3 regions of the Rhizobium sp. BK289 genome follow, and region 3 is predicted to be linked to each of the others. Evidence: riboswitches for the same ligand, from Rfam matches in the RefSeq annotation. Region 3 holds a riboswitch; each other region holds the start of a gene.
The links. A riboswitch is a leader RNA that binds a small molecule or an ion and turns the genes downstream of it on or off. The one in region 3 is predicted to bind cobalamin.
Positions count from the first base shown of each region.

Region 1: linked by a shared signal. The riboswitch ahead of FHT84_RS00235 (ABC transporter substrate-binding protein) and the one ahead of FHT84_RS17490 (aromatic ring-hydroxylating dioxygenase subunit alpha) in region 3 are both predicted to bind cobalamin.
Region 2: linked by a shared signal. The riboswitch ahead of cobU (bifunctional adenosylcobinamide kinase/adenosylcobinamide-phosphate guanylyltransferase) and the one ahead of FHT84_RS17490 (aromatic ring-hydroxylating dioxygenase subunit alpha) in region 3 are both predicted to bind cobalamin.

Region 1 covers NZ_JACHZO010000001.1:47,405-57,466, reverse strand. Annotated here, with positions in the region: gene FHT84_RS00260 (ABC transporter permease) at 1-1,035, shown strand, start outside; gene FHT84_RS00255 (ABC transporter permease) at 1,038-2,159, shown strand; gene FHT84_RS00250 (LLM class flavin-dependent oxidoreductase) at 2,220-3,314, opposite strand; gene FHT84_RS00245 (ABC transporter ATP-binding protein) at 3,519-4,283, opposite strand; gene FHT84_RS00240 (iron chelate uptake ABC transporter family permease subunit) at 4,280-5,317, opposite strand; gene FHT84_RS00235 (ABC transporter substrate-binding protein) at 5,320-6,336, opposite strand; cobalamin riboswitch at 6,500-6,756, opposite strand; gene FHT84_RS00230 (diguanylate cyclase) at 6,838-7,932, opposite strand; gene FHT84_RS00225 (patatin-like phospholipase family protein) at 8,341-9,561, opposite strand; gene FHT84_RS00220 (hypothetical protein) at 9,866-10,062, opposite strand, start outside.
Region 2 covers NZ_JACHZO010000002.1:284,418-294,479, reverse strand. Annotated here, with positions in the region: gene FHT84_RS05150 (glycine betaine/L-proline ABC transporter ATP-binding protein) at 1-899, opposite strand, end outside; gene FHT84_RS05145 (proline/glycine betaine ABC transporter permease) at 892-1,803, opposite strand; gene FHT84_RS05140 (ABC transporter substrate-binding protein) at 2,051-3,049, opposite strand; gene FHT84_RS05135 (hypothetical protein) at 3,846-3,989, opposite strand; gene FHT84_RS05130 (cobyric acid synthase) at 4,225-5,679, shown strand; gene FHT84_RS05125 (chloride channel protein) at 5,701-7,497, opposite strand; cobalamin riboswitch at 7,677-8,076, shown strand; gene cobU (bifunctional adenosylcobinamide kinase/adenosylcobinamide-phosphate guanylyltransferase) at 8,217-8,741, shown strand; gene cobW (cobalamin biosynthesis protein CobW) at 8,747-9,796, shown strand; gene cobN (cobaltochelatase subunit CobN) at 10,033-10,062, shown strand, end outside.
Region 3 covers NZ_JACHZO010000008.1:200,544-210,605, forward strand. Annotated here, with positions in the region: gene FHT84_RS17470 (FAD-binding oxidoreductase) at 1-761, opposite strand, end outside; gene FHT84_RS17475 (L-threonylcarbamoyladenylate synthase) at 795-1,769, opposite strand; gene FHT84_RS17480 (DUF6656 family protein) at 1,829-2,446, opposite strand; gene FHT84_RS17485 (ACT domain-containing protein) at 2,548-2,949, shown strand; cobalamin riboswitch at 3,168-3,372, shown strand; gene FHT84_RS17490 (aromatic ring-hydroxylating dioxygenase subunit alpha) at 3,469-4,713, shown strand; gene FHT84_RS17495 (hybrid-cluster NAD(P)-dependent oxidoreductase) at 4,716-5,804, shown strand; gene FHT84_RS17500 (GH25 family lysozyme) at 5,914-6,924, opposite strand; gene FHT84_RS17505 (BA14K family protein) at 7,170-7,640, shown strand; gene FHT84_RS17510 (transporter) at 7,708-8,709, opposite strand; gene FHT84_RS17515 (acyl-CoA dehydrogenase) at 8,995-10,062, shown strand, end outside.

The DNA of each region.
Region 1 (10,062 bases), on a different contig from region 3:
GGCATTATCATGCCGGTGGCGCTGCTGATCCTGTTCGGATACGGCATCAATCTGGACGTCAAGAACGTTCCCGTTGCGATCGTCATGGAAGAGAACTCGGCCGAGGCGCGCGGGCTGGCCTCGGCCTTCGAGCTTTCCAGCTATTTTTCGCCGAAACCGGTCAAGACGATGGCCGAAGCCGAAAAGATGCTTCTGTCATCGGAGGTAAGGGTAATCCTGCGCATTCCATTGGATTTAGCGCGTAAAATGGCCTTGGGCAACGGCGAAGTACAGGTGGTCGTCAACGGCAGCGATGCCAACACCGCCCGCATTTCGCTGAGCTACGCCGAAGCTGCCGTCGGCGTCTGGAACGCCAAGGAAGTGTCCCGCAAAGGGGCGGCTACCGGCAGCGGTGTGACGATCGAGTCCCGGCTTTGGTTCAACGAAGCCAATGACAGCAGCTATTTCCTCGTCCCAGGCCTCGTCGTCCTCGTCATGACGCTGATCGGCGCGCTCCTGACCGCGCTCGTCATGGCGCGGGAATGGGAACGCGGCACTTTCGAGGCGCTGTTCGTCACACCCGTCCGTTCGAGCGAAATCCTGCTCGGCAAGACAGTCCCTTACTTTCTTCTGGGGCTTGCCGGGCTTGCGCTCTGTGTCGTCGGCAGCCGCCTGCTCTTCGGCGTGCCCCTTCGAGGGTCGCTGTTGATCCTGACCGTCGTCTCCATGCTCTATCTTCTGGTGGCGCTCGGTCTCGGTCTTGCCATATCCTCCGTCACGAAGAACCAGTTCATCGCCAGCCAGGTGACCGTTCTCGCCACCTTCCTGCCGGCAATGATGCTCTCGGGCTTCATGTTCGATCCGCGAAGCATGCCTTGGGCCGTGCAGATCATCACCTATATCTTCCCGGGCCGCTACTTCGTCACCCTGCTGCAGACCTTGTTTCTGGCCGGCAATATCTGGAGCGTCATCCTGCCCAATGCCGCCGTGCTGGCCGGCATGGCCACGGCGCTCCTGGCGCTTGCCGTGCGCATGACCCGCAAAAGGATCGGCTAGCCATGTTCATTGCATCGCTTCTGCGCATCGCTACCCTGATCCGCAAGGAACTCCTCGTCATCCTGAAGGACCCGAGAAGCCGGGCAAGCATCATCGTCCCGCCCATCCTCCAATGTCTGATCTTCGGCTATGCCGCCACCTACGACCTCAACACGGTTCCCTATGCGCTCGTCGACCAGGACAGGACGACGGCATCGAGAAATCTCATCGCAAAGATCGAGGGATCCGGCATCTTCGAAAGGGTGGCGACGTTGGCGCAGGCGGGCCAGGCCGTCAGGCTGCTCGATGCCAAGCAGGCCGTGCTGATCATCGTTGTCGAGCGTGATTTCGAGAGGCAATTGGAAGGCGGCGCCCCCGGCGCGGTACAGGTCATCGCCGACGGCCGGAATTCCAATACGAGCGGCATTGCGCAGGGCTATGCCAACACGATCGTCGGCGACTTCACCTCCGATTGGCTTGCACAGAAGGGCGGTTCCGGCAAAGCCGTTCAGGTAACGACGCGCGCCTGGTACAATCCGCAGCTGGAAACGCGCTGGAGCATGGTCCCATCGCTCATCGGCACGATCACCATGCTGATGACGATGATGCTGACCGCCATGTCCGTCGCGCGCGAGCGCGAGGAAGGAACCTTCGACCAGTTGCTCGTGGCGCCCTTCACGCCGACCGAGATCATGATCGGCAAGGCCGTCCCCTCGATGATCGTCGGCATCACCCAGGCATCGACGATCCTGCTGGTGGCCTTGTTCTGGTTCCGCATCCCGTTTGCCGGCTCATTCCTGACGCTTTACCTTGGGCTCAGCCTCTTCCTCGCGGCGGCCATCGGCTTCGGACTGTTTCTGTCCTCGGTTGCCGGCAATATGCAGCAGGCAATGATCCTCGGCTTCGTCTTCCTGATGCCTTTCATGCTGCTGTCCGGCCTGATGTCGCCGACCGACAACATGCCGAAGGTTCTGCAATATGCGACGATGATCAATCCGCTGAAATATGCGATCAGCATCACGCGCGGCGTCTATCTAGAAGGTGCCGGGCTCGACGCGCTTTTTCCCGACATGCTGGCGCTGGTCGTGATCGCCGCGGTGACCATGCCGATTGCCGCCTGGATGTTTCGTCACCGGTTGAACTAGCGCAACTCCAGGAAGGCACACCGTGTGGTGCGTCGACCTCGGCGTGGACGATATCCGCCGTTATTCGACCCGCAACCCCGCCTTCTTCAGGAGTGGCGTGACCCGGTCGCAGAAGAAGGGCAGCTCATAGGTGTAGTTGACGAAGGACATGGCAATCCCGGAATAGCCCCGTTCGGCAATGGCTATCATGTCTTCGACAATTCTTTCCGGCGTACCGACCAGCGGATAGCCACCCGCGCCGCCTGCAAACCGCTTGCGATAGCGATCGTAGGCTTGCGTGTCATGCGACTGCGAGAATTCCTTCTTGCCGGCCATATGGGCGTCGACCGCCTCATGGTCGGCAAGCGTCACGGCATAGCGTTCGTAATAGTCCTCTGCCTCCTGCTGGCTTTCGCGGCAGACGACATGGCAGACGGTATAGGCGCCGATATCGCGGCCGAGCTTCTCGGCCCGCCCCTTGATATCCTCGACATGCTTGCCGGCTTCGGAAAGCTCGGTGAAGGTGGTGAAGAGGTAATCGCACTTCTTCGCCGCGAAATCCCGACCAGGCGCGCCGAAAGCCGCGTTCATGGTGACCGGCCGCGGCGATTGCAGGCTGGTCGGTCGGCTCACCACATCCTTCAGTCTGTAATAGGTGCCATCGTAGTCGAACGGTGCATCCGACGTATAGGCCCGTTCCATGATATCAAGCCATTCATCCGCCTGGTCATACCCTTTCTCGACCAGCGGCACCCCGAACATGCCGAACTCCTTCGGGTTCCAGCCGCAAACGATATTCAGGCCCGCGCGGCCGCCGCTGATATGATCGACGGTCGCGAGCGCCTTCGCCGCATAGAGCGGATGCACGAGTGGCACGTGAACGGTCATAAAAAGGCCGATCCGTTCCGTGACGGAGGCAAGGCCCGCCGCCCAGGTAAAGGTTTCGAAGGACCATTCGCGTACTCGATTCTTGCCGCCGAAGCCCTTCCAGCGCGCGATCGGAAGGAAGAAATCCAGCCCGCCACGATCAGCGATCTGTGCGGCGTTCAGATTGTCCTCCCAGCGAGCCTGCCAGCGCTCCGGCACGTCGGTAATGGCAAGCCCCCCGTCCGCATTGGCGGAAAAGACGCCGAGTTTCAATTTGCTGGGACCTTTCAGCGGATGCGGCTTGATCATGCTGTTCCTCCTTCTGCGGGCGGAACGCATTGCCTCCATCTGTTCCAACCGTCGTTGCCGGACGGAGAGATGAGCCTTGTTCCCCTTGGGCCAGCACTGTCGATCCATCGGTCGGAAAAAACAAGTTTAAACCTAAACTATTTTTACGCGCGGATTGAAACGGCTCGATGCGAGCGAGAGATCAATGCTTCCGCTTAAACGAGGTCAACCCGCCATATACTGGATGTTGCAGCGGCCATGGACCGAGGATTTCTGGACATGCGCCCGGACACCGAAAACCCTTTCGATCAATTCCTGCGTCAGCACCTGTTCCGGCGGGCCGGCGGCGACAACCTCGCCATTTTGGAGCACGGCCAGGCTGTCGCAGAACATGGCCGCGAGATTGAGATCGTGCAGCGCGACGATCGAGGTGACGTCGAGCTTGGAGATAAGGCCGAGAATATCGAGCTGATGCTGGATATCGAGATGGTTCGTCGGTTCATCGAGCAGCAGTTCGCTCGGCGTCTGGGCGAGCGCTCTCGCGATATGGACGCGCTGCCGCTCGCCGCCGGAGAGTGTCTGCCACAGCTGACCGGCGCGGCCCTGCATGCCGACGCGCGCAAGCGCATCCACAACCGCCGCATCGTCATGTGCGCTCCAGGACGAGAGAGGCCCGCGATGCGGCGTGCGGCCGAGACGCACGACGTCCATAACCGTCACCTGGGTATCGGTCGTCGCCTGCTGTTCGACGAGCGCGATGCGGCGGGCGATATCGCCGCGTGAAATCGAGGCGATATCGCTGCCGCCGAGCCGGATGACGCCGCTCTTGACCTTCCTCAAGCGGCAGATCAGCCGCAGCAGGCTGGACTTGCCCGAGCCGTTCGGGCCCAGAAGGCCGAGGACCCTGCCCTTTTCCACCGCCAGACTGACGCCGTTGACGATCAACGTATTGCCGGCGGCAAAAGTGACTGTGTCGACCGCGATGCTCATGCCGTCCTCCGGGCGCGATAGAGAATGATGGCGAAGGCGGGCGCCCCGAACAGGGCGGTGACCACGCCGATCGGCAGGATCTGCTGGGGAATGATGATCCTCGAGACGATATCGGCACCGACCATGAAGATGGCGCCGGCAAGTGCTGCTGCCGGCAGCAGCCGATCATGGCTTGGCCCCACCATGAAGCGGGCGGCATGCGGGATGACGAGGCCGACGAAACCGATGGAGCCGACGATGCTGACGACGGCTGCCGTCATGAAGGCAGTCACGCCGAGCAGCACGATCTGCGCGCGCCGCACCGCAATCCCCAGCGAAGCGGCCGCATCCGTGCCGAAGATGAACGCGTCGAGCACGCGGACATGCGCCATGCAGATGGCAAAACCGAGAATGGCGACCGGTCCGGAAAGATAGACATCCGGCCAGCGCACGCCGCTCAGCGAACCGAGCAGCCAGAACATGACGCCCCTCGCCTGCTCGGCATTGGCCGACGTGGTGACGATATAGGAGGTCAGCGCGTTGAAAAGCTGCGAACCGGCGACGCCGCACAGGATAATGCGCTCGCTCGTGCCGCCAACACCCGTAGCAAGCAGGCCGACGAACAGGAAAGCGACGATCGCACCCAGAAAGGCGCCGCCGGAAAGGCCGAGAATGCCATAGCCGAGCCCGAGGATCATGATGCAGACCGCCCCGGTCGAGGCGCCCGCTGAAATGCCGAGCACATAAGGTTCGGCAAGCGGATTGCGCAACAGGGCCTGCAGGATCACGCCGCTCAATGCCAGCGAGGCGCCGGCGCTGGCGGCGACGAGCGCCCGGCTCAGGCGATAATCCCAGACGATGCCCTGATGGATCCGGCTGAGCTCGAAACCTGTTCCGAACAGCCGGTTCGATACGGCCTTTGCAGTGGTCGACAGCGGGATGGAAATCTCGCCGATCGACACCGCAAGGCTGATCATGAAGGCCAGAAGTATGAAGGCAGCCAGGGCAAGCACCAGCAGCGTCCACCATGGCCGTCGTTCCGCGGTAAGACGCATCGTCACCGCGCCAGACCGAAGGATCTAATGCCTTTGGCCAGGATTTCGATGCCGTCGATGGTCCGGATCGTCGGGTTCATCGACTGAGCATCCATCAGAACGAAATGCTTGTTCCTGACAGCGTCGAGCTGGCTGGTGACCGGATCCTTCTCGAGGAATTCGAGCTTGACCTTCGGGTCGTCAGCCGCATAGCGGCGGCGGTCCATGGTAGCGATGACGATCACGGCCGGATTGGCCTGCGCGATGGTCTCCCATCCGACCAGCGGCCATTCTTCCTCGGTCGTGACGACATTCCTGGCACCGATCGTCTTCAGGATATAGGCCGGAGCGCTGTTCTTGCCCGCGATAAAGGCATCGCCGCCAACCTCCTTGCTGGAGAACCAGAACACGATCGGAAGGTCCTTGGACTTTGCGGCTGAAATCGAGGCGACCGCATCCGCTTCGCGCTTCTTCAGGTCGGCGATCAGGGCATCGCCGCGATCCTCGACATCGAAAATCTCAGCAAGTTCACCGATCTCCTGGTAGATCAGGTCCATCGTGAACAGTTCCTTGCGCACGCCATCGCCGCCATCGGCATTGACCTTGGCGACGCAATCGGTCGGCGCGATATAGGTGTTGATGCCGAGCTCGGAAAACTGCTCGCGCTTGCCGACGGAGCCCTGCGGGCCGACATGCCATTCGAATTCGGCTGCCACCAGATCCGGCTCCTTGCCGACAACGGATTCGAAACTCGGATCATTGTCGGCAAGCCGCGGAATCCTGGCGTTGGCTTCGGCGTATTGCGGCAGGACGGGTCCGACCCAGACCGCCGTTCCGGCGATCTTGTCGGCAAGGCCGAGCGAGAAGAGAATCTCGGTCATGCCCTGCCCGATCGAAACGATCTTGGCCGGAGCCTTCTGGAAGGTGACCTTCTGGCCGCAATTGCTGATGGTGAGAGGATATTGGGTCGCGGCCAAACCAGAAGCAGCAAAACCAGTCAGGCCGAATGCAAAAGTAATCGTCGTCAAAAAATGGCGCATGAGAGATCTCGATAGGAAGGAAACTGGACGGCGTCAGCGCGATCGCGCTCAAGAAGAGCGCCGACGGCTGCGGGGATCCCAATCAAGACCGATGGATGTCTGAAAGTGTCGAAGGCTCAGGTCAATCATTTTCTCTGTCCCTTCCGGGCATCCCCGCCCGGCTGATTGGATCGCGATCGACGGCAGGTCTCCTGGCTTGCGGATATCTGACGATCATCTACCTTCCCGCAAGCATGCTTGCAGTGGCATGGCTCAAGGCCCTGGAAGGAAACCAGCGGGCTGGTCGCTCCCGGATGATCGGCAATCCGCTTACAGTTGCGGGGGCAGCCACGGCCTAGGTCCCTCTTGGGTCGCCCTCACCGTGTTCCCTATTAATCCCCGCGGAGTCTTCCTTGGGGAACCGTCGCGTCCAGTTATGCCGGATGGCACCTTCCCGTCAAGGACGCTTAGATGCGATAAAGCGAGCGCGCAGCTGTCAGATCCGACATCCGTGCGGCAGGATTAGGCGGCGTCAGCCAATTCCACGCGATTTCGCCCGCCCGCCTTGGCGCGATAGAGCGCCTTGTCGGCAGCCTCGAGCACATGCTTGAAGTCGGCGGTCGGTTCGTGGGAGCAGGCAATGCCGATGCTGACCGTGACGCGGATGCTCTCCTGCTCGAACATCAGGATTGTCGCTTCGATATCCTTGCGGATTTTCTCCGCGATAGCGGTAGCGGCCCTGATATCGGTGTTCGGAAGCAGAACGACGATTTCCTCTCCGCCATAGCGGGCGGCAATGTCGGTCCTTCGGACGGTCTGCCGGATCACGTCCGCGACCCGCGCCAGAACCGTGTCGCCGAAGGAATGGCCCCAGCTATCGTTGATCTTCTTGAAGTAATCGATATCAAGCATGATGATCGAAAACGGGATGCGCCTGATGCCGGCTTCCTTGCTGCAGCGGTCCCCTTCCCGCTGCAGGACACGGCGATTGGGAAGTCTCGTCAGCGGATCGAGGCTTGCTTCGCTCTCAAGCGCGCGTTGGATGCCGATGCGATATTGCTCCCGCCCCAGCAGATCCGAGAGGAGAAAGACACCGATTATATTGACGATCGTGACCGGAAGCGTTGCCGAGAGCAGAAGTTCGCGCGCGACCGGCCACGGCAGAAAGACGAGAACCACGAGCGACGTACAGGTCGCCAGGCCGAACAATGCCGATCGCTTCCATCCCGTGCCGATCCAGTGCCGCGGCAGGAGGCTGAGCACATAGCCCGCGATCGCGACGATGAGGATCCCGGCAATGCCGCCGACCGCGCCCAAGCCGCCGATCATGAAGCGGAACAGACCCATCATCATCGCTGCAACAATGGTCCCCAACAGGCCGCCATAGACGGGCGTAAGGACGAGGAGGATGGAGCGGCCATCCTGAATGACGCCGGGCATCCATTGGATCGGATCAGCCATCGACAGGATGCCGACCACGCCGAACAGCAATCCGACCGCAACCGATTTCAAAACGCCGCGATCGATGATCCGGATAACCCAGGAATAGGCATAGACGATGATGGCCACCTGCCCCAGGACGCGTGCCAGGGACGGCAAATGGATTTCAATTCCCATAGCTATCCCCCATCCTTGCGAGGAGCCTCATCAATGGCATGCGCCGGCCATACTCGAAGTCGGCGCGCGATACCATGCGATCTCTATAAAATGGTTTACCGAACCTCTGCGACAGGACGTCGCGTGGGGCGGGACAGGGGATGGGGTCAGGATCGTAAATGATGATCATTGTCGTAACAGAACTTCGAAATTGATGCGTATCGATGCCACGGTGTCCGGCATCGCAATCCGAACAGTGGCGCATTTGCGGATTTTGGTGGATCATTTTTGAAGAACGTATGGATGACACGCGCTATCTGGCACGCAAAGTGAAGCGGTCAAGTGCGACCAGCAATTTTCCGCTTTAAGCTGCAGCCGATCGATGCAAGACCTGCACTGTAACGATGGTGAGCGCGATGCCGATCATGATCATGCCAACGGTCTTTTCGGGAAGGGCCAGGCCGGAGCGACCTGTCGCATCGGCCCATGATAGTTTGCGCGAACGCTTCGATCGCAGATCGCATATCCCCAATTCACCAGCTTTTCCGATACCTCGTCGCCGAGATTGCTGAGCCGGGTCGGTGCGCCAGAAAGGACCGCGACCTCCTTCGGTGAACATGGCAGCGCCGCTTCGGGCGCAAGTTTCGACGGGTCCGTATCGATTCCCCAATAGGCGCCGAAACGGCCGTATCCCTGTGCGGCGACCAGCGATGCCTCGTCGCTCAGCGGCGCGGCCGCCTTGAAGCGGCCGATGAGATCACGACGACGCAATGCCCTCACCTGGTTGTCGGTGACATCCAGAATCCGGCGAAGCTGGCTGACCCAATTGCGGCAAAGGCCGGAATTTCGGGCAAAGGGCGCACCGCCATCGCTGACAAAAAGAGTTGCGAAGCGCTTTACCAGCGGTTCGACCCCGTGATTGTCGTAGACGCCTCCGTCGGTGAGAATGACGGTCCTGCGAAAATCGCGGATCGCCGGGATCGGCTTGGACGGCGCCGTCGGCCAATCCTGAAAACTGCCGTCCGCGAACTTGAGCACCAGCGGTGACAGAATGGGCGGAAAGGCCGAAGAGGCGGCCACAGCCTGCGCCAACGGAAAATCCGGCCGGTCGAGCCGCCCGACGATGTAGTCGCCGGCATAGGCCTTGCCAAAGCGCCAGAGTACGCCGGTCTGCAAATTCGTCGCACAGAATATGAACTGCGGCTGGTCGGGCAGATCCTGAAGGCTGCGGCCCTGGAACAGATGCTTGTCGTAGGATTTCGCCACTTGCCGCGCGGCGGACGTTCCGGGCAGGAGCCCGATCACTGCATCCATGATGTCGATCCTTGCCCGGGCAAAAGCAAGCATCGGACTGACGAAGACATCGTTCATATTGGCAAAATCAGCCTTGACGAGATCGGGCCAAACGCTGGCGAGCCAGCCGGTGGTGATCGAACCGCCGGAAACGCTGGAGATGCGCTTTGCCCGCTGCAGAAGCCCAAGCTCTGCCAGGCGGAGGAAGGCACCGACGTGAAAGAGCATGGCCCGAAATCCGCCGCCGGACGCGGCAATGCCGATACCCGCCTCGAAACCGTTGCCGTCCCAACGGAAATCGGAGGCCGCTATGACCTCGCTTTCCGTGGATAGAGGTATCGCATCGATCTCACTCATGACCATGCCTCATTGTCGGCACCGGAAATCTCCAAGCCGGTCCTTTGCCGCCTGCGAACCCGTCGCACAGAACCGCTGATCTTCGATCATGACGAGATTGTCGCCATTGCCCGCTTCGCCGCTGGGCGACAGGTTGCGATCTCCCAAGTCGTTCGGCATGACGCGCGACCAATATCTTGACTGGCGCCATTCGCTCCTCCCCTGGCTGCCGTCTTGATCCATCGCTACCTGAAATTGGATCCACGATATTCTTTCCACAATCAAGCGCAATGGCCATTTTCAGCATTAGAGAAACTATAAAGCGTCAAGGTGGCTTGGTTGCCGGCGTGCCAGGAACCGGGGCCGCCTTCTGGAGAGCGGCGGGCTCGGGCCTATTGCTGGCCGCAGGCCCCGGCAGCGGTGATCCGGATGCCGGAGATTGCGACTGCCCCTGCCTGCCGACAGTCCCGCTATTGGCCGGCGGAACTTTCGCGGTTGCCGCGGTGTAGAACTGGTAACCGG
Region 2 (10,062 bases), on a different contig from region 3:
TCCAGGGTCATATCGCCGGGCACGCGTGTGGTGACGGACTCGCCCCCAAGCGGCTTCATGATCGTCTGGGCCTGTATGACGCGACCGCGGTTCACTTCCTTGACGAAGGCGGTAATGTAGTCGTCCGCCGGCTGCAGCACGATTTGCTGACCGGTTCCCTGCTGCACGACCTTGCCGTCGCGCAGGATCGCGATCTTGTCGCCAAGGCGCAGCGCCTCGTCGAGATCATGGGTGATGAAGACGACGGTTTTCTTCAATTCCTTCTGAAGATCGAGCAGAACAGTTTGCATATCCACGCGGATCAACGGATCGAGGGCCGAATAGGCTTCGTCCATCAGCAGGATATCGGCATCGTTCGTCAATGCCCTGGCAAGCCCGACACGCTGCTGCATGCCGCCGGAAAGCTGGTTCGGATAGTGCCTCTCGAAGCCCTTGAGGCCGACGCGCTCGATCCAGTATTGGCCCTTCTTCTCGCTTTCAGAACGCGGCACACCTTGGATATCCAGGCCGTAGATCGTGTTCTCGATCACCGTGCGATGTGGCAGCAGCGCGAATTTCTGGAACACCATCGCCGTCTTGTGGCGGCGGAATTCGCGCAGGTCATTTTCGTTCATCTTGCAGACGTCGACGCCGTCATAGAGCACTTCGCCGACGGTCGGCTCGATCAGCCGGTTGATATGACGGATCAGCGTCGACTTGCCCGAGCCGGAAAGGCCCATGACGACGGTGATGGCACCGGCCGGCATGTCGATGCTGATATCCTGCAGGCCGAGCACATGGCCATGCGTCTCGTTGAGCTCTGCCTTGCCCAAGCCGTTCTTGACCTGGTCGACATAGTCGCGTCCGCGCGGGCCGAAGATCTTGTAGAGGCTTTTTATCTGTATCGCGTGACTAGCCATGAATGACCTCCGAGTGCTTCTGGAGCCGTCTGCCATAGGCCTGGCTCGTGCGGTCGAAAATGATGGCGATGGCAACCAGGGCGAAACCGTTGAGGAACCCGACAGTGAAGAACTGATTGTTGATCGCCTGCAGCGTGTTCTTGCCAAGCCCCCCGACCCCAACCATGGAGGCGACGACGACCATGGCGAGCGACATCATGATGGTCTGGTTGATGCCTGCCATGATGGTTGGCAGCGCCAGTGGGATCTGCACGTTGAACAGTTTCTGGCGATGCGACGACCCGAAGGCGTCGGCGGCTTCCAGAACTTCCTTGTCCACGAGCCGGATGCCGAGATTGGTCAGGCGGATCATCGGCGGGACGGCATAGATGACAACGGCGATAAGACCCGGGACTTTGCCGATGCCGAAGATGACGACGACGGGGATCAGATAAACGAAGCTCGGCATGGTCTGCATCACGTCGAGGGTCGGATTGACGATCGACTGCAGCCGGTCGGAGCGCGCCATCAGAATGCCGATCGGCAGGCCGATGACGATGGCGATGAGCGTACAGACCGTCACCATGGCAAGCGTTACCATCGTGTCGGTCCAAAGGCCGAAGACGCCGATGAGGATCATCGAGATCGCCGTGCCTAAAACGATCTTCAGGTTACGGCTTGCGGCATAGACGACGAGCATCATGACGACGAGCACGATGAACCAGGGCGTATTGGTAAAAGCCCATTCCAGATAATTCAGAAACCACTGCAGAGGCTGCACGACGGCATCGATGATGTTGCCGTAGGCGCGCACGGATGCGCGAAACCCGTCATCGATATTCTTGCGCGCAAGACGTATGAGCGATTCATCTATTGCCGGAAAGTTGCAGAGCACACTCGGCAGGATCGTACACTGGATAGCCATGTATTTCCCCTTCTTGGTCCGGTTCTGTCCTGGTCCGGCGTGTGGCTTTCACGCGCAGATGGCATTGCAGCGCTGCGACCGGTTCTTCAGGCTGCCCTTCAATTCTTACAGTATTTGCCTTCTCTGATCTGCACTCGTTGCGACCTTGCGGCGTGTCATCCCGTCAGCAATGAGAGCCGCCGCTGTCGATTCCGGCGAATACGAAATCGGCGGCAGGCGCTGGCCAGCCGCCGATTCCACGACACGATTAGAGCGAAGCCTTCACCTTGGTGGCGACTTCCGGGGCGACCCACTTGGTCCACATGTCCGGATAGGTCTTGAGGAAGTACTTGGCGCCATCCTCGTTGGTACCCTGATTGTCGGTCATCCAGGCGAGAACCTTGCCGACGGTGCCGTTATCCCACTTGCGGGTCTTCATGTAATCCATGGCGACGCCCGCCTTCTCGGCAAAGGACTTGGTTACGACGGTATAGACGTCCGAAACCGGATAGGAGTTCACCTTCGGGTTGGCGCAATCCTGCTGCGACGTGCAGGCATCCCATTCCTTCTTGTCGTGTGGCACATTGAAGCTCAGGCGAACCATCTCGTACTTGCCGAGGATGGCCGTTGGAGCCCAATAGTAGCCGAGCCAGCCGGTCTTCTTTTCGAAAGCGTTGGCGATCGAACCGTCGAGGCCCGCGGCGGAGCCGGTATCGACCAGCGTGAAGCCGAGCTTTTCGGCACCGAGCGCCTTGTAGAGATTGGCTGTGGAGATCTGGCAGTTCCAGCCCGACGGGCAATTGTAGATCGCAGCCTTGGAAGCATCTTCCGGCGCAGGGAAGAGCTCCGGATGCTTCAGCGCGTCCTGGACGGTCTTGATATCGGGGTGGGCGTCGGCGACGAATTTCGGAATCCACCAGCCTTCGACACCGCCATCGCTCAGGAGCGGTGCTGCTTCGATCAGGCTGCCTTCGGATACGGCCTTGTCGAGTGCAGTGCGCACGGCGTTGACCCAGAGTTCCGGAGCGACGTCCGGCTCACCCTTTTCGTTCATTGAGGTGAATGTCGGCTGCGTATCGCCGGTCACCAGCGTCACGTTGCAGCCGTAGCCGTTTTGCAGAATGATCTTGTCGACCTGGGCTGCGACGCCGGCGGATGCCCAGTTCATTTCGGCGATCGATACATTGCCGCATTCTGCAGCCTGCGCCGAGCCAGCCAAAGCATAGGCGCCGAATGCCAGGATGGCGGAAGCGAGTAGCTTCTTCATTTGGTATTGTCTCCCAATTTTTCGTTGCGTGGCGGAAATCGACCCCAAACGCTTTCGATTTCTGTCGATCCCCTGTCAGCGTGGTCCTACCGCAACCGTTCCTACACCGCTGACGATGCGAGCACGGTCCCCTTGCTGCCGTCGTGCATCTGGTCTTTTTGCGACCGCGGAACTTTGTCGCGGCCGGATGTTTCTTGCATCGACAGAAGGCAGCCTAAGGATTTGAATGAATAAATCAACAGCCTGCCGGCCATTCGGAGTTATCGCGTCTCTTGGAGAAGCTGATATAAGCATCTGAATTAGCCTGTTTTCTGCTATTCATGGCTGCAAAACAGGCAATGTGAGGCTTCGATGAAGCGCTTCCTTGGGTGCGGAGTTAAATGGGGCTCAAATATCGCGTCCCTGAAAGACGTTTTATGTTCAATTTGCGGCCTTTGCGATTTCTCAATGCAAAGAAGAGAATTTTCGAAAAAATTTCAGATTCACTCTAATTTAAGCACTTAATAACCCTACGGTAACGATGTCGGGTTATCAATCGAGACGTGGCGGGGGACACACCGCTGCTTCTTCGGATCAGGTATCGCGTCCCGGAGAAAGCGAACCTTGCGGTGTATGTGCAGGGAAGCCGGCGTTTTTTGGCAAGCCGCGTTGATCTCCGGATCGCGCGGTTTTCGCGTTTCAGCCGTACCGTTTCGGGGCACCTGGCGATGCGATCTCACGTTTCAAGTCAAAATTAAAGCCGCCGATGCGGTCGCATGGCGGCTTGATGTGCGCAGGCCCGTGGCTTGACCGGAGATCAGCCGACGTTATAGGTGCGGATGAAGCCGACGGTCCCGAAGCGGGTGTCGAGCTGCTGCAGGCGGTTCTCCGGGCGGTGGGTTGGAAGCTTGCCATTCCACGCGATCTGGATGGAATTCTGTCTGTTGAAGATGAAGAGCATTGGGGTATCCTCCGAGCCGGGGCGGCCCATTTCGTTGTTTGTTTTCGCGACGGAGATAATCCTCTCCAGCGTAACTCACAACGGATGAAATCGTCATCCAATGTCGCAAACAGAGCATATTTCGAAGTGATGCATTTTTGTATCTGGACTGCTGCTTCCAGCCGTTGAGCATAGTGGCAAAATCAAGGCGAAACTCCGCGTTTCCAGTGGCTGCAGCATATCGAGGTGGTGGGGAATGACAAAGGCGATCATGCTGCAGGGAACCGGCTCCGATGTCGGAAAAACGGTATTGGTCGCGGGGTTGTGCCGGCTGTTCGCCAACAGGGGCGTGAGGGTCCGTCCGTTCAAGCCGCAGAATATGTCCAACAATGCCGCCGTTGCCGAGGATGGCGGCGAGATAGGCCGGGCTCAATGGCTGCAATCGCTGGCGGCGCGCGTGCCGTCATCCGTTCACATGAATCCGGTGCTGTTAAAGCCGCAATCGGAGACGGGCAGCCAGATTATCGTGCAGGGCAAGGTCTGGGGGAATGCCAAGGGGCGGGATTATCAGGCGCTGAAGCCGCAGCTGCTTGGCGCGGTGCTTGAAAGTTTTGCCGCGATGCGTGCCGGAACCGATCTCGTCATCGTCGAGGGGGCCGGTTCTCCCGCCGAGATCAATCTGCGACGGGGCGATATCGCCAATATGGGCTTTGCGACGCGGACAAACGTTCCTGTCGTACTCGTAGGGGACATCGACCGCGGCGGCGTGATCGCATCGCTGGTCGGCACCTACCATATTCTGCCGGAAGAAGATCGCCGGATGATCCGCGGCTACATCATCAATAAGTTTCGCGGCGACGTCTCCCTGTTCGGAGAGGGCATCGAGGCGATCGGCGGCTTCACGGGCTGGCAATGCCATGGCGTCGTGCCATGGCTCAAAGCGGCCGCGCGCCTGCCGGCCGAGGATTCCGTCGTATTGGAGCGGCTGGCGCGCGGCTCCTCCGGCGCGTTGAAGGTCGCCGTGCCCGTGCTGTCGCGCATTGCCAATTTCGACGATCTCGATCCGTTGCGGGCCGAGCCCGATGTCGATCTCGTCTTTGTCCGGGCGGGTGAGCATCTGCCTACCGATGCGGGGCTTGTGGTTCTGCCGGGTTCAAAGTCCACGATCGGTGACTTGCTCGATCTGCGCGAGCAGGGATGGGACCGCGACATTGCCGCACATGTGCGTCGCGGCGGCCGCGTCATCGGCATTTGCGGCGGCTATCAGATGCTCGGCCATACCGTTTACGATCCGCTCGGCATCGAGGGATCGGTTACCGAGACGCCTGGATTGGGCCTGCTGGATATCGAGACGGAAATGGCGCCGGAAAAGACGGTGCGCAACAGCAAGGCCGTCTCCAGGGAATATGACGTGCCGTTGTCGGGCTATGAAATCCATCTCGGGGTAACGCGTGGGGCGGACTGTGAACGACCCTCGACTGTCATTGACGGCCGGCCCGATGGAGCCATATCGCCGGACGGGCGCATCATGGGCACCTATCTACATGGGCTCTTTAGCAGCGATGCCTATCGAGCAAAGCTGCTCGCGAGCTTTGGCCTTGCCGGTGAGCGCACGGATTATCGAGCAAGCGTCGATGCGGCGCTGGACGACGTTGCCGGGGAATTGGAGAGCGTGCTCGACCCTGCCTGGCTCGACAGCCTGGTTCGATAAAACTCAGGTCGGTGATCTGCTTCAGAGTTCGCCCGAGACTTCCCGGCGGCGGCGGTCGAGCTCCTCGCTGTAGCGGCGCAGCGTATAGCTTTCTGTCAGCAGGCCGATTACCTTGCGTTCGATCAGATCGTTGACGACGACGAGCGCTTCACTCTTGGTCTGCTCGAACATGGCGGCCGCTTGCTTGGCGTTCATCTGCGGCTGCAGGAATTCATTGCGCAGCTGGATGAAATCGGAAAGCCCGTGTTCCTCGTCATCCTTTTCGACCGGGCTCGCATAGACGTCGGGCACGAGGACCATTCCTGCATATTTGTCGTTCTTGTCGACCAGGATGACGCGCTGGGCCGAGCCGATCGGGAAATTCTTGCGGAATTCCTCGATGCTCATGTCAATGCTGGCTGTATGCACGTCGGGGCGCATCATGCGGGCAACCGTGAGATTGCGGATCCAGCCGACGTCATGGGCGCTGCGTATGCTTTCGCCGCGCAGATGGAAGCGCCAGGTGGCGAAGGAATAGCCGAAGGTGGTGCGGACCACGAGCGAGGATGTGATGACGGCGGCCAGCACGAGGGCGGTAATCGGGAAGTCGCCGGAAATTTCCAGCGCCAGAAACGTCATCGTCAGCGGCCCGCCGATGATCGCGACGGCCAGCGAACTCATGCCGACCACGGCATAGACGGCTGGCGTCAGCGCATTGTGATCGAAATAGGGGGCGCAATAGGCGAAGATTTTGCCGAGAAGCGCACCCATGAACAGAGATGCGAAGAATAGACCACCTCTGAAGCCTGAGCCGATCGAGACAGCAGAGGCCAGCGATTTGAGGAGGAACAGCCCCACCAGGGCCCCGAACGTCACGTCCGTCGACAGGTTGAGATGCAGGGCGCCGTGTCCCGCTGACAAAACCTGCGGGGAGATCAGCGCCAGGCTCCCGACGACAAGGCCGCCGAGCGCCGGGCGGAAGGGCGGCGCGATCGAACTCTTGCGTGCGAGCTCCTCGGTCCAGGCGACGCCCTGCATGATCAGGACGCCGACGCCGGCGCAGAAGGCGCCGAGCAGAACTGCCGGCAGATAATCGGCGGGGGCGATCGATCCGATATGGCCGATATCGATGGCAAAGTCGTCACCGGCCAGCAGCCTTGCGATCATCGTCGATATCAATGCCGAGACGACGACAGGCGTCAGCGTTAGGATCGAATAGGTGCCGATGATCAGCTCGAAGGCGTAGAAGGCGCCCGTGAGCGGCGCATTGAAGGCGGCGGCAATCGCGCCGGCGGCGCCGCAGCCGACGAGCATGCGCAGGTCCGCGCGGCGCATCTGCATCTTGTAGCCGAATTTCGAGGCGATGCCGGCGGCAAGCTGGGTATAGCCTGCCTCGAGGCCAACGGAGGCACCGAATCCATTCGAGATCAGGTTCTGCACGGCGACGAGGATACTGTCGGTGAGCGACATGCGACCGCCGTGCAGCGCATTGGCTTCGATCGGGTCGACCATCGGCTTCTTGCGTGTGCGCGATAATATATAGAGCAGGATACCGAGGATAATGCCTCCCGCGATCGGCGCGATCAGCAACACCGATTTGTCGGGAATCGCCACCGCCGCCGAACTCAGGCGCTCATAGTCGGTTATGCCGTAGATGAGGCTGTGAAGTTTGCGGGAGATGAAGCTCATCGCCGTTACGGCACAGCCGGAGGCTATTCCCACCAGCGCGCCGGCGAAAACAAGTCCCAGTTCGCCACGGCGCAGCAATGCCCTGAACCGACCGAGATCGAACAGGGCGGAGAAGACGCCGAGGCGGCGCGGTTGGAATTTCTGCAGCATTGGGAACGAACGATATGTTTTTTCGAATGTGAGGGCTTACCCTCTATAGACTTCTAACATCAAAGAAATGCGGCAAAAAAGCCGCTGATTTTGCGGGAATGTCAGGTCAATTTCGCAATCGGGACGTTTGGCATCGCATCCATGCCCTTGATTGACTTGAAGTCGGTGAAAGCCTAATCATTGCCCGTATAACGAATGGTTCCCGGGCGGCGATCTGCCGCATGGGATGAAAAGGGAATGTGAAGGGACGGACCCAACCCGGGCGTTCTCATCACAGCCGACCCCGCGACTGTAGAGCGGTCAGGGTCTTTCGTTCGGTTTGAAGCCGATTCCGTCGATGGTTCGCATGGGGCGAACGGGGCGGGGCAGGCGCAAATCGAAAAAGCCACTAGTGTGGCATCATGATCAACGGGGGCTGGACGCCTCTTATTCTACGAATCGTCCGCCTTTTCATGATGCATTGCCGGGAAGGCGAGAAAGATCCGCTGGCGCACGATCGGGGGCGACCGGCTTCGGTCAGCCCCCGTCGCGGCGCCTCATCCGCGAGCCAGGAGACCTGCCATGCGTGCCGGGCGCAGAGCCTGTTTTGGGACGCGAGTTCCGCTGCCAGCACGGAGGTTGTCATGGCGCAAGACGAGTTTTCGGCGTGTAGACGCCCGTTTCCCGGTTCCAGCGACGTGCTGCCGACCCTCGCTTCCGCACGGGGGTGGGCATAACGCATGTCGGCTTCGATTTCCCAAGCGATCTTCGTCCTCGGTGGTGCGCGTTCCGGCAAATCCAGGTTTGCCGAATCTCTGGTGTCGGATACCGGTCTCGAACGTCACTATGTGGCGACAGGGCAGGCGTGGGACGACGAGATGCGCGAACGCATCGCCAAGCATCGGGCCGACCGCGGCGATCTATGGCAGACGCATGAGGAGCCGATCGATCTCGTCGGGCAGCTCGCGGCTATCGACGCGGAGAGGCGGGCGGTGCTTATCGACTGCCTGACGCTCTGGGTAACCAATCTGATGATGGCCGAGCGTGACATGGCGGCGGAATTTGCCGCTCTCACTGCATTTCTGCCAACTGCGCGATCAAGGCTCGTTCTCGTCTCCAATGAGGTAGGCCTGGGAATCGTGCCGGAAAATCGCATGGCGCGCGAATTTCGCGACCATGCCGGCCGTCTGCACCAGATGGTCGCGGCGGCGAGTGCCGAAGTTTATTTTATCGCAGCGGGCCTGCCGCTGAAAATGAAGGGTTGATCCATATGAATCAGGAAAAGATTCCCGCCACCGTCATCACCGGCTTCCTGGGAGCCGGCAAGACGACGATGATCCGCAACCTCCTGCAGAATGCCGGCGGCAAGAAGATCGCGCTGATCATCAACGAATTCGGCGATCTCGGCGTCGATGGCGACGTTCTGAAGGGGTGCGGCGCGGAGAACTGCACGGAAGACGACATCATCGAGCTCACCAACGGCTGCATCTGCTGCACTGTCGCCGATGATTTCATTCCCACCATGACGAAACTGCTGGAGCGCGATGCGCGCCCGGATCACATCGTCATCGAAACATCGGGCCTCGCGCTGCCGCAGCCGCTGGTCGCCGCCTTCAACTGGCCCGACATTCGCACCCATGTCACGGTCGACGGCGTCATCACTGTCGTTGACAGCGCCGCCGTTGCCGCCGGCCGCTTCGCCGACGATCACGACGCTGTCGAGGCTGCCCGCGTCGAGGACGACTCGCTGGACCACGAAAGCCCGATCGAGGAACTGTTCGAAGATCAGCTGACCTGTGCCGATCTGATCGTGCTCAACAAGACCGATCTGATCGACGTCGACGGACTCGGCCGTGTGCGCGCCGAGGTCGCCTCGCGCACCGCCCGCAAGCCGATAATCATCGAGGCGAAGAATGGTGACGTGCCCGCTGCCGTCCTGCTCGGCCTCGGCATTGGCACGGAAGACGATATCGTCAACCGCAAATCCCATCATGAACTGGAGCATGAGGACGGCACGCCGCATGACCACGACGAATTCGACAGCTTCGTCGTCGAACTCGGCCCGATTGCCGATCCGGCCGCCTTCGTCGATGCGCTGAAGCGCGTGATTGCGGAGCATGATGTGCTGCGCCTCAAGGGCTTCGTCGATGTCCCCGGCAAGCCTATGCGCCTGCAGCTTCAGGCCGTCGGCAGTCGCATCGACACCTATTTCGATCGCGCCTGGACGCCGGGTGAAGCGCGCGCGACCCGGCTCGTGGTGATCGGCCTGCACGAGATGGACGAGACGATCGTTCGCAAAGCGATTGAAGCGCTGGTCTGATCGATGTCCCGATTTTGCTGTGCGATACCCCCCTCTGTCCCTTGCGGGACATCTCCCCCACAAGGGGGGAGATTGGGAACTCACGACTACGTTTTTGCGAAACGGCTGACTACCGAGGTTTTAGTGGCTTCGAATGGTCGATGGGGTGAGGCATGGCACCAAACAATTTCCCCCTTTGTGGGGGAGATGTCCCGGAGGGACAGGGGGGGGTATGCCGCCGCATACTCTAAGATCTAATGCATCTCCTCCTGGCACAGAAGGGAACG
Region 3 (10,062 bases):
AGCGCCGTGCCGCAGAGGCTGGAGGCATTCTTGAATAAAGTCAGCGCGTCATCGACCGATTGCAGGCCGGCAAAGGCCACCTGATGGCCGAGCGGCTGCGGAAAGAGTTTTAGCACTGCGCCGGTGATGACCCCGAGCGTGCCTTCCGCGCCGATGAAGAGATCGCGCAGATCGTAGCCGGTATTGTCCTTCTTCAAACGGCGCAGGCCGTTCCAGATCTCGCCCGTGGGCAGCACGACTTCGAGGCCGAGGCAGAGCTGGCGCATATTGCCATAGGCGAGAACGGCCGTGCCCCCGGCATTGGTGGAAAGATTGCCGGCGATGCGGCAGGAGCCTTCGGAACCGAGCGAAAGCGGAAACATGCGGCCGTGCTCGGCCGCAGCCTTATGAACATCGGCGAGAACGCAGCCGCCGTCGACGATCATGGTATTTCCGACCGGATCGATATCGCGCACGCGGTTCATGCGTTCCAGCGACAGGATGATGTCCGAGCCGCCCTCGCGCGGCGTCTGGCCCCCGACAAGGCCGGTATTGCCGGTCTGCGGAACGATGGCCGCGCCGGTTTCGCTGGCAAGCTTGAGGATGGCCGAAACCTCTTCCACCGAGCCGGGCTTCAGCAGCATCGGCGAGGCACCGTGATAGAGCCCGCGATTTTCTACGAGATGTGGCGCGATTTCCGCAGGGTCCCGCACGGCATGTTTTTCGCCGACGATGGCGGTGAAGCGGTCGAGAAGGTCGGAAGAGGGGGCGGAGCTGCTCATGGCGTGTCCTTTGCCTGATGGTGTCGGGCGGATTTATTCTCTGGGCGCGGCCGCACGGCGCAGCCGGTCGTTGATGGCCTCGCCGAGGCCCTCGTCAGGAATATGCGAAAAAGCAATGGTCGCGGCTCCCGTAGCATCGGCGCGCTTCATGAAATCGAAAAGATTCGCGGCGGCTTCCGAGAGATCGCCGTTGGCGCTCAGATCCAGCACGGCAATAGCCTTTTCGGTGCCAGGAATATCAGGCGTCCCGAAGCGGATCAGCACCTCGCTTGCGGAAACCTCCGTCGCGTCGAGCCGCACCGCCGCTCCCGGCGCATAATGCGAGGCTAGCATGCCGGGTGCCTCAATGGCAGCCGAAGCCTTTTTCTTGCGCTTCAGCGCCTTGCCGGCCACCCGTTCGATCTCGCTTGCCGCGAGGCCACCCGGCCGCAGGAGGCGCATCTCGCCATCCTCGACCTTGACGATGGTCGACTCCACGCCGACAGCTGACGCTCCGGCGTCGAGGATGAGCGTGATCCGCTCCCCGAGGTCGTCACTAACATGATCGGCGCTTGTGGCGCTGATCTTGCCCGAAGTATTGGCGCTCGGCGCCGCAAGCGGCCGGTCGAAGGCGCGGATCAGCTCGCCGGCAAAGCCCTGCGGTACGCGGATGCCGACCGTGTCGAGGCCGGCGGTCGCCAGCGGATGGATGCCGCTGTCGGATCTCAGCGGCAGCACCAGCGTCAGCGGGCCGGGCCAGAAGGCTTCCGCCAATTTACGGGAGATAGGATCGAAGACCGCATAGCGTTCGGCCATGGCGAGATCACTCATGTGGCAGATCAGCGGATTGAAGCGCGGACGGCCCTTCGTCTCGTAGATCCGGGTAATCGCGGCAGGATTGGTGGCATCGGCGGCAAGGCCGTAGACCGTCTCCGTCGGCAGTCCGATCGGCAGCCCCTCGGCAAGGGTCGCCGTCGCCACTTCTATCGCCGTTTGCGGATGTTCGAGAATATCTATGTGTCGTGCCATGGCCTGCCTGCTTGCAGTTCAGGCCGTTTCTTATGCTCTTCGAGTTTTCGGATCAATCGTCAAAGCTGGCGAATGATGTCGCGAAGCTGCTCGTTGCGGGCGCCGAGGAGAAGAACATTGCGGATGGCGATCTGCGGATCGTGGGTATGAAAAAGCACGCCATTGCCGCGGATGTCGCGGTTGATCGTCAGCTTCTTGTCTTCGGCTTGCCTGTCCGGATGGATGGCGACGGCGAAATACATCCGCGAATATTTCAGGCTGATGTCTTCGAAGAAGTTCTCTTCCTGGCCGATGCGGGCAAAGAAGTTGGCGATATAGAAAGCCCAGTTCACTTCCTCATATCGTGCGAACTGCGTCCGCGCCGCCGTGACATGGCAATAGCCGAGATGCGGCGTGTCTTTCAGCGTATGATGAAAGATAAGCTTCGGAAAGCGGATGGACTTATGGAAGTTGTTGAGCCGGTCATGGGTCTTTTCGCCGGCATTCCTTAGCTTCTGTGCCGTACGCTCAGCCACCTGTTCATGGGTGAGGTATTCCCGCTCTTCCGCCAGCCAATGCGGCCTGTTGCGGTTGATGCGGCCGGTGCGCAGGAATTCGCTGTACCCCGTCGTCGATACCGGTGGCGCCGGTTCGGGCTCGGCGGGCTTCCCAGCGTCGAAATATCTGAGTTTGGCCATGCCGGATCTCGCTTTAGATGTCTCTGGACGGCATTGTAGAGGGAATAGCTTGAGCCGGGCTTAACCGTTTTGAGACGCCGAACCTTGAGGAGACAGAGAACATGCCTGGAATAATCGATCTCAAGCAGCTTCTGTCCGAGATGAAACCGAATCTCGCCGAGGGCGAATTCGTCTATTGCAGTGTGCCGGCATCGACACTGGCGGATCATTTGCATCTGGATCCGATCGGGCTGTTCCGGGAAAAGGAGGGTGTGACGCTGATCCTTCCGCTGGAGACGGCCCGCATGGCGGGATTTCCAGCCGCTCCCGCCATGCGCATGATCACGCTCGAAGTGCATTCGTCCCTGGAGGCGGTCGGACTCACCGCAGCCTTTGCCACGGCCCTTGGAAATGAAGGCGTTAGCGCCAATGTCGTCGCGGCCTATTACCACGATCACATCTTCGTTCCGGCCGCCGACGCGGATCGCGCCATGACCGCGCTGCTGGCGCTTGCCGCCACCTAGGCGACCCGTCGATAACAGCCCTGTCGCATTCAGGATAAAGCGTCATCAGTTAGGGGCGGATTGACCGCATGCCCGCATTTTGGTGCGGCCGTATAAGCGATTGAATTATTTTTCTATATCGCTTCTTTCTGGAACCGTCCCGGCGTCCCGTTTCGCCTGTCGTCAATTTCGAAGCCGATGTCGCATTGCAGCACAGCGGGCGCTCGGGCCGAGCGATATGATGACATCAATCTCAAGGTGCCGTCTGCTAGGGAGACGGAGAATTGGGAAGCCGGTCAAAATCCGGCGCTGCCCCCGCAACGGTGGTGGAGTGAGGCATGGCGAATAAAGCCACTGGGTCGATCGACCTGGGAAGGTGCCATGGGGCTCTGGAAACAGGGCCGCTCCAGAGCCCGGAAACCAGCCTTGGGCACATATGGTTTACTGACCGCGGCGGGCGGCCGGGACATTGCTTTCGGCTGTCTTCAACCAGCCATGCATGTCCTTCGCCCGTTTCCTGGTACTGCGAAGGATAGGCAAATGGATATCGGCAGCAAAGTTCTGCGGCAATTGAAGAACCACCGGACAGGTTTCAGCCTGGAGCAACCATTCTATACCGACCCGGATTACTTCAAACTCGATATGGAGACGATCTACTATCGCGACTGGCTGTTCATCGGTCATGATTGCGAAGTGCCGCGCGCGGGCAACTACTTCACCGTCCAGATCGGCGATTATCCCGTCGTCATCGTCCGTGGCCGCGATCAGGTCATCCGCGCCTTCCACAACAGCTGTCGCCATCGCGGCTCGCGTGTCTGCACCACCGAGCGCGGCTCCTCGGCGAAGCTCGTCTGCCCTTATCACCAGTGGACCTACGAGCTCGACGGCTCGCTGCTCTTTGCCCGTCAGATGGCCGAGGATTTCGACAAGAGCCAGTATTCGCTGAAGCCGGTTCACTGCGAAAGTGTCGGTGGCTACATCTTCATCTGCCTGGCGCAGAACGCTCCGGATTTCGCACCGGTTCGCGCCACGATCGAGCCCTACATGGCCCCACACCGCATCAGCGAAGCCAAGGTCGCCTTCCAGAGTACCATCATCGAAAAGGGCAACTGGAAGCTCGTCTGGGAAAATAACCGCGAATGCTATCATTGCGCGGCCAACCACCCCGAACTTTGCCGCACCTTCCCGGAAGCGCCGACCGTGACCGGCGTGCAGGGCGCGATGAGCGATCCTGTCATCACCGAGCACTGGCAGCGCTGCGAAGCTGCCGGACTGCCGAGCGAGTTCAAGATTTCGCCGGATGGCCAGTTTCGCGCCGCGCGCATGCCGCTGATCGAAGGAGCCGAGAGCTACACCATGTCCGGCCAGAATGCCGTCAGGCGGCCGCTTTCACCGGATGTGACGATCAATGGCATCGGCACGATGCTGCTGTTCCACTACCCGACCACGTGGAACCACATGCTCGGCGACCATGCGATTTCCTTCCGTGTCCTGCCGATCAGTGCCGAGGAAACCGCCGTCACCACGAAGTGGCTCGTCCACAAGGATGCCGTCGAGGGCGTCGACTACAATCTCGAGGAATTGACCCACGTCTGGACCGAAACCAACGATCAGGATCGCCGCATCGTCGAGGAAAACGCCTTCGGTATCCGCTCGCCGGCCTATGAGCCTGGCCCCTATTCGGAAATCCACGAAGGCGGCGTCATGCAATTCGTCGAATGGTACACGACGTTCATGATCAACCGGCTGCAGGGTGACCAGTCCAAGCTGTCGGCGGTTGCCTGAGCATGAACATGACCGTCTCCCTTCCGCATCGTCACCTCGATCAGATGCAGCCCTGGAATGACAGGCAGCATGTGCTCGAATGCCTCTCGGCAACGCCCGAAGCGCCCGAAGTGATGACCTTCACGTTCCGCTCCGACAAGGATAACTGGTTCCGCTATCTGCCGGGCCAGTTCGTGACGCTGGAGCTGCCCACGGCTCCGGAGCCGGTCATGCGCACCTATACGCTGTCGTCGACGCCGTCGCGGCCCTTCTCGGTCGCCGTGACGGTGAAGGCGCAGAAGGACAGCATCGGCACGCGCTGGATGTTCGAGAACCTGAAGCCCGGCATGCGCATCAAGGCGTTCGGCCCGCTCGGCGATTTCAGTCATATCCGTCATCCCGGCGAGAAATACCTCTTCATCTCCGCCGGCTCCGGCATCACGCCGATGATGTCGATGACCCGCTACATGTCCGATACCGCGCCGCTGTCTGATATCACCTTCGTCAACTGCTCGCGCGGCCCGGCCGATATCATCTTCCGGTCCGAGCTCGAATATCTCGCGCGCTTCATGCCGAACCTCAATCTCGGCTTCATCGTCGAGGGCTGCGGCCGCACCGATCTCTGGTCGGGATTGAAGGGACGCATCGACAAGGCGAAGATCGGCCTGCTGGCGCCCGATTTTATGGATCGGACGATCTTCTGCTGCGGCCCGGAAGTCTTCATGGATGCCGTGCGCTCCATGCTGGAAGCCCATGGCTTCGACATGTCGCGCTACCATCAGGAAAGCTTCCAGCCGGCCAATGCGGCGACACCGCTTGCGGAGGTTTCCGATGATGCATCGGGCGAGGCCGCGACGACGATTCGCTTCACCATGGCTGGCAAGGATGTCGTCTGCGCGGCGGGACAGACCGTGCTTCAGGCGGCGCGCGGTGCCGGCGTGCGCATCGGTGCGGCCTGCGAATCGGGGCTCTGCGGCACATGCCGGGTGTTGAAGCTTTCGGGCGAAGTCGAGATGAGCCACAATGGCGGCATCCTCGATGACGAGATCGACGAGGGCTATATCCTCGCCTGCTGTTCGCGTCCGAAGACGGACGTCCAGGTCGAGGCCTAGAGCCGGACGATTTTAGGTCTATTCGACCTAAAATTTGAATCCGCTCTAGAAGCAAAGAAGTAGAGCGTGATGTTGTCCGAAAACCGCCCACACTTTTCGGCATCACGCTCTAGAAATCCTGATAGTTCAGCTCGTTGATCTCGACCGGCGTCGATTGCGGCGTTGACGCCGTGACGACCGGGTCGATATCGGCCACGAGCGAAACGAGCGTCTGCCGCGGCCCGTTGCACATCCGTGCAAGCGCGATCGTCAGGTCCGGCGCGGGCAGCGGCTTGGCCGGCAGGAGATCGCCCTGGGGCCAGACCTTGGCGAGCTGAACCTTCGTCATCGGCACGACATTGACATCGATGTCGGTGAGCGTGCCCGGCACGCGATAGGGACAGCTCTTCTCCGAGCAATTGTCCGAAGAAGCGAACTGCCAGATGGCATAATTGTCCCAGTTGCCGAGCGGGAATGTGCCTTTCAAATCCGGCTTGTAGCGCGCATACCACAAGGGCAGCCGCGACAGCAGCGGATAGGTGCCGCGGTGGTCGGCTATGTATCGCGCCGTGTTGTGATTGACGTAGAGAATGGGGTAGCGGCCGGTTCTGACCTTGATGTGGGCGACGTAGATCTGCGCATCGTCGAGTGACATGAACTGTGTCGTGTCCATGCCGTCGATATCGAGCACCATCAACTCATCGGGCTGCGGATCGGCATAATCGAGAAAATGATTGGCCTGATTGATCGGATTGCCGGGTCGCCCCAGATGATAGGCGCCCCACAACAGGCCATTCGCCTTTGCCAGCATGCGCCGCGTCTGGAACAGCTCGCGGCTGACAGCATATTTGCGCCACATCGTCCTACAATGGGCCACCGTATCGCCGCCGTGGTCCCCGGTGCAGCTGAAGCTTTCGGGCAACCCGTCTGAGGCCTTGGAGATGAAGCCGGCTATCCGTTTGTCCTGTAGAAACGCGTTCCAGTCGATGGTGTTCAGCTCGTAAGCATCGACGATCAGGGCGTTTTTGGGATCGCCCCAGGGCTGGCTTTCACCGGCCGAAGGCTTGGAGACCGGCCCCATCAGGGTCAGGATCGTCAGCAAGCCGTAAATGAGGAGGTTACTCTTTCGGTATCCTTTCATGAAATAATAGTAAGGATTGCTGGTTAATCTTGGGTTAAGAAAGCGATCACTATAAATTCATCGTGGAGCCCCTCGTAACTCCTTAAATCGGTAGGGATTTGAGGAACTAAATAACGCGCTGCCGCGTTTCTTGCCATCTATTCGGATATGCGACGAAGCAGGCGGCGAAACCTTGCTCGGGAAGCATTCCCGACATGAAACGCTACAGGCTTGAGTACAAGTCGAACCAGGGAATGGAGATGAAAATGCTTGGTTTCCGTGCAAAAATCGCGACTGTCGCCTTAACGGCCGCCGTCGCTCTGACGAGCTTCACACCGTCTTTCGCCATGCAGATGCCCGCCGCACCGATCGTAAAACAGTCCGCGCCCACCCAGGCCGCGCCCGGTAATGTCGAACAGGTGCAGTGGCGCCATGACGGTTACTATCGCCGCGGCTGGTATGGCGGCTACCGCGGCTATCGCGGCGGCTATCGCCATGGCTATCGCTACCACGACGGCTATTGGTTCCCGCTGGCAGCCTTCGGCGCAGGCGCGCTGATCGGCGGCGCGATCGCCAGCCAGCCGCGTTACTATGCGCCGGCTCCGGCTCCGAGCGCCGGGATCAATCCGCGTCACGTTGCTTGGTGCGAGTCGCGTTATCGCTCCTACCGTGCTTACGATAATACGTTCCAGCCGAACTACGGTCCGCGCCGCCAGTGCTATTCGCCGTATTTCTAAGCGGCGGTTCCAGATTGCCGATACCAGCCGTCCGGTCCCTTCCGGGCGGCTTTTCCATGTCTCAGCCCTAGAGAATGTTGACCCGCTTGAGCAGCCACCATGCCAGCAGCATGGAGGCGACGATGAAGCCGACGGCATATTCCGTACCACCCACGCCGCCGGAAAGCGGCAGGTTTGAGGTGTTCATGCCGAAGAAGCCGGTCACCAGCGTCGGCGGCAGCAGAAATGCGGTCATGATCGACAGGATGTAGAGATGTCGGTTGATCTCGGACCCAAGCTTCGAATCGATTTCTTCATGCAGCAGCCTGGCTCGCTCCTGCAATGCATAGACATCGTGTTCGACTGCCTCGAGCCGGCCCGTCAAGCGCGCGGCGACGTCCTCGAAACCGAGCGGCATTTCCTCATCGTCGGAGGCGGCCGCATGGCGCATCAGCGACAGCACCGTGCGCAGATGCCGATGGAGCCGTACGATCGTCCGCCGCACGGGCGGCAGCCGCGCGCGTTCGTCGCGTGACGTATTTCCATGGACGAAGTCTTCGATGAGGTTGAGCTCTTCGCCGATCTCGATGACGACCGAAATCAGGGTGCGCTGGAATTCGACGACCAGCAGCTCGAAAATATCGAGGGGACGGGAAAACTTCGTGGCATTCTTGTCGATCAGCATTCGCGCCCGATCCAGGCTACGAAGCGGCTGCAGCCGGCTGGTGATGAGCATGCGATCGGTCACGGCAAAATGCAGCCAGCCGATATCATGGGTATCCCTCGCAAAGTCGCGTTGAAAATCGACCAGCGTGCCGAAGAGCATCTGTTCGTCGACGGTGACTGCTGCATGTGTCTCGTGGCTTGTCAGCGCGATGCGTGCGGCTTCGTTCAGGCCCGGCGCATCCTCCAGAAAAGCCGGAACGCGCGCATCGACAAGATTGAGATGCAGCCATAGGAAGCCGTCGCCGCTAAAGAGCGTTGAACGATCGGTATCGTCGGGCAACCGCTCCGGCTTGGCTTCGCCCGGGCGGAGACGATAGGCCCAGATGAAGCCGGGTATCGTGTTGACTGACGTGATCGTGTTCATGGCTGTATCATTCGGTTTCTGAACAGTTGCCTTAGTCTTCGTTCATGACGATTGTTTATGCAAGTCCGCGCGCTGGTGGAATAATCGCGGCTGCGGGCGGCGATGTCACAGCCGTGCGGCGCGCGCAAGACGTATGGGAGCTGAAGGTTCGCGAGGCGGTGGAATCAACATCTTTGCCACCTCACTTAAATTGACGTTTACGTAAAAATAAACTAGCTATGACCACAGACGAGCGATGATCCGGGTGAGGCGGGTCATTGCCGGCACCAATGCGGAGGAGGCAGCATGTACAAGGCGCCAGTCGAAGAAATCGCGTTCACGCTAAAGCATATCGCGGGCATGGAGCGCGCGATGGACGAGGGCATTCTTGGCGATTTGAGCGCCGATGTCGTCGATGCCATCCTGTCGGAAGCCGGTCGTTTTGCCGGCGAGGAGATGGAGCCGCTTGCCGAGATTGGCGACAAGCAGGGGGCGAAACTGGTCGATGGCAAGGTGGTGCTCCCGGATGGCTGGGAGAAGCTCTATCGCGACTGGATCGCCGGTGGCTGGAACGGCTTGACCGCGCCCGAGGAATTCGGCGGGCAGGGCCTGCCGCATATGCTGAATGTCGCGACGCTGGAAATGTGGAACTCCGCTTCCATGGCATTCGGTCTCGCCCCGACGCTGACCATGGGCGCGGTCGAGGCGCTGATTGCCCATGGCAGCGACGACCTCAAGAGAAAATACCTGGAAAAGCTCGTATCCGGACAATGGTCCGGCACGATGAACCTGACCGAGCCGCATGCCGGCTCCGATGTCGGGGCGCTGCGCACCCGCGCCGAACGCCGCGACGACGGCACCTATCGCCTTTTCGGCCAGAAGATCTTCATCACCTGGGGCGATCACGAGGCGGCGGAGAATATCGTTCATTTCGTTCTCGCCCGTCTTCCCGATGCGCCCGCCGGCACGCGCGGCATTTCGCTGTTCCTCGTGCCGAAATTCCTTGTCAACGACAATGGCTCGCTCGGCGCGCGCAACGATTATTTCGCCCATTCGCTCGAACACAAGCTCGGCATCCACGGTTCGCCGACCTGCACGATGATCTATGGCGATGGAAAATACGGGTCGGAAAAGGGCGCCGTCGCCTGGCTCGTCGGCGAGGAAAATAAAGGCCTCGCCTGCATGTTCACGATGATGAACAACGCGCGTCTCGCTGTCGGCATCCAGGGTGTCGCGATTGCCGAGGCTGCGACCCAAAAGGCTATTGCCTATGCCCGGGAGCGTACGCAGGGCCGCGCGCCCGGCACGGCATCGTCTGGCATGAGCCCGATCATCGAGCATCCCGATGTCGCACGCATGCTGCTGACGATGAAA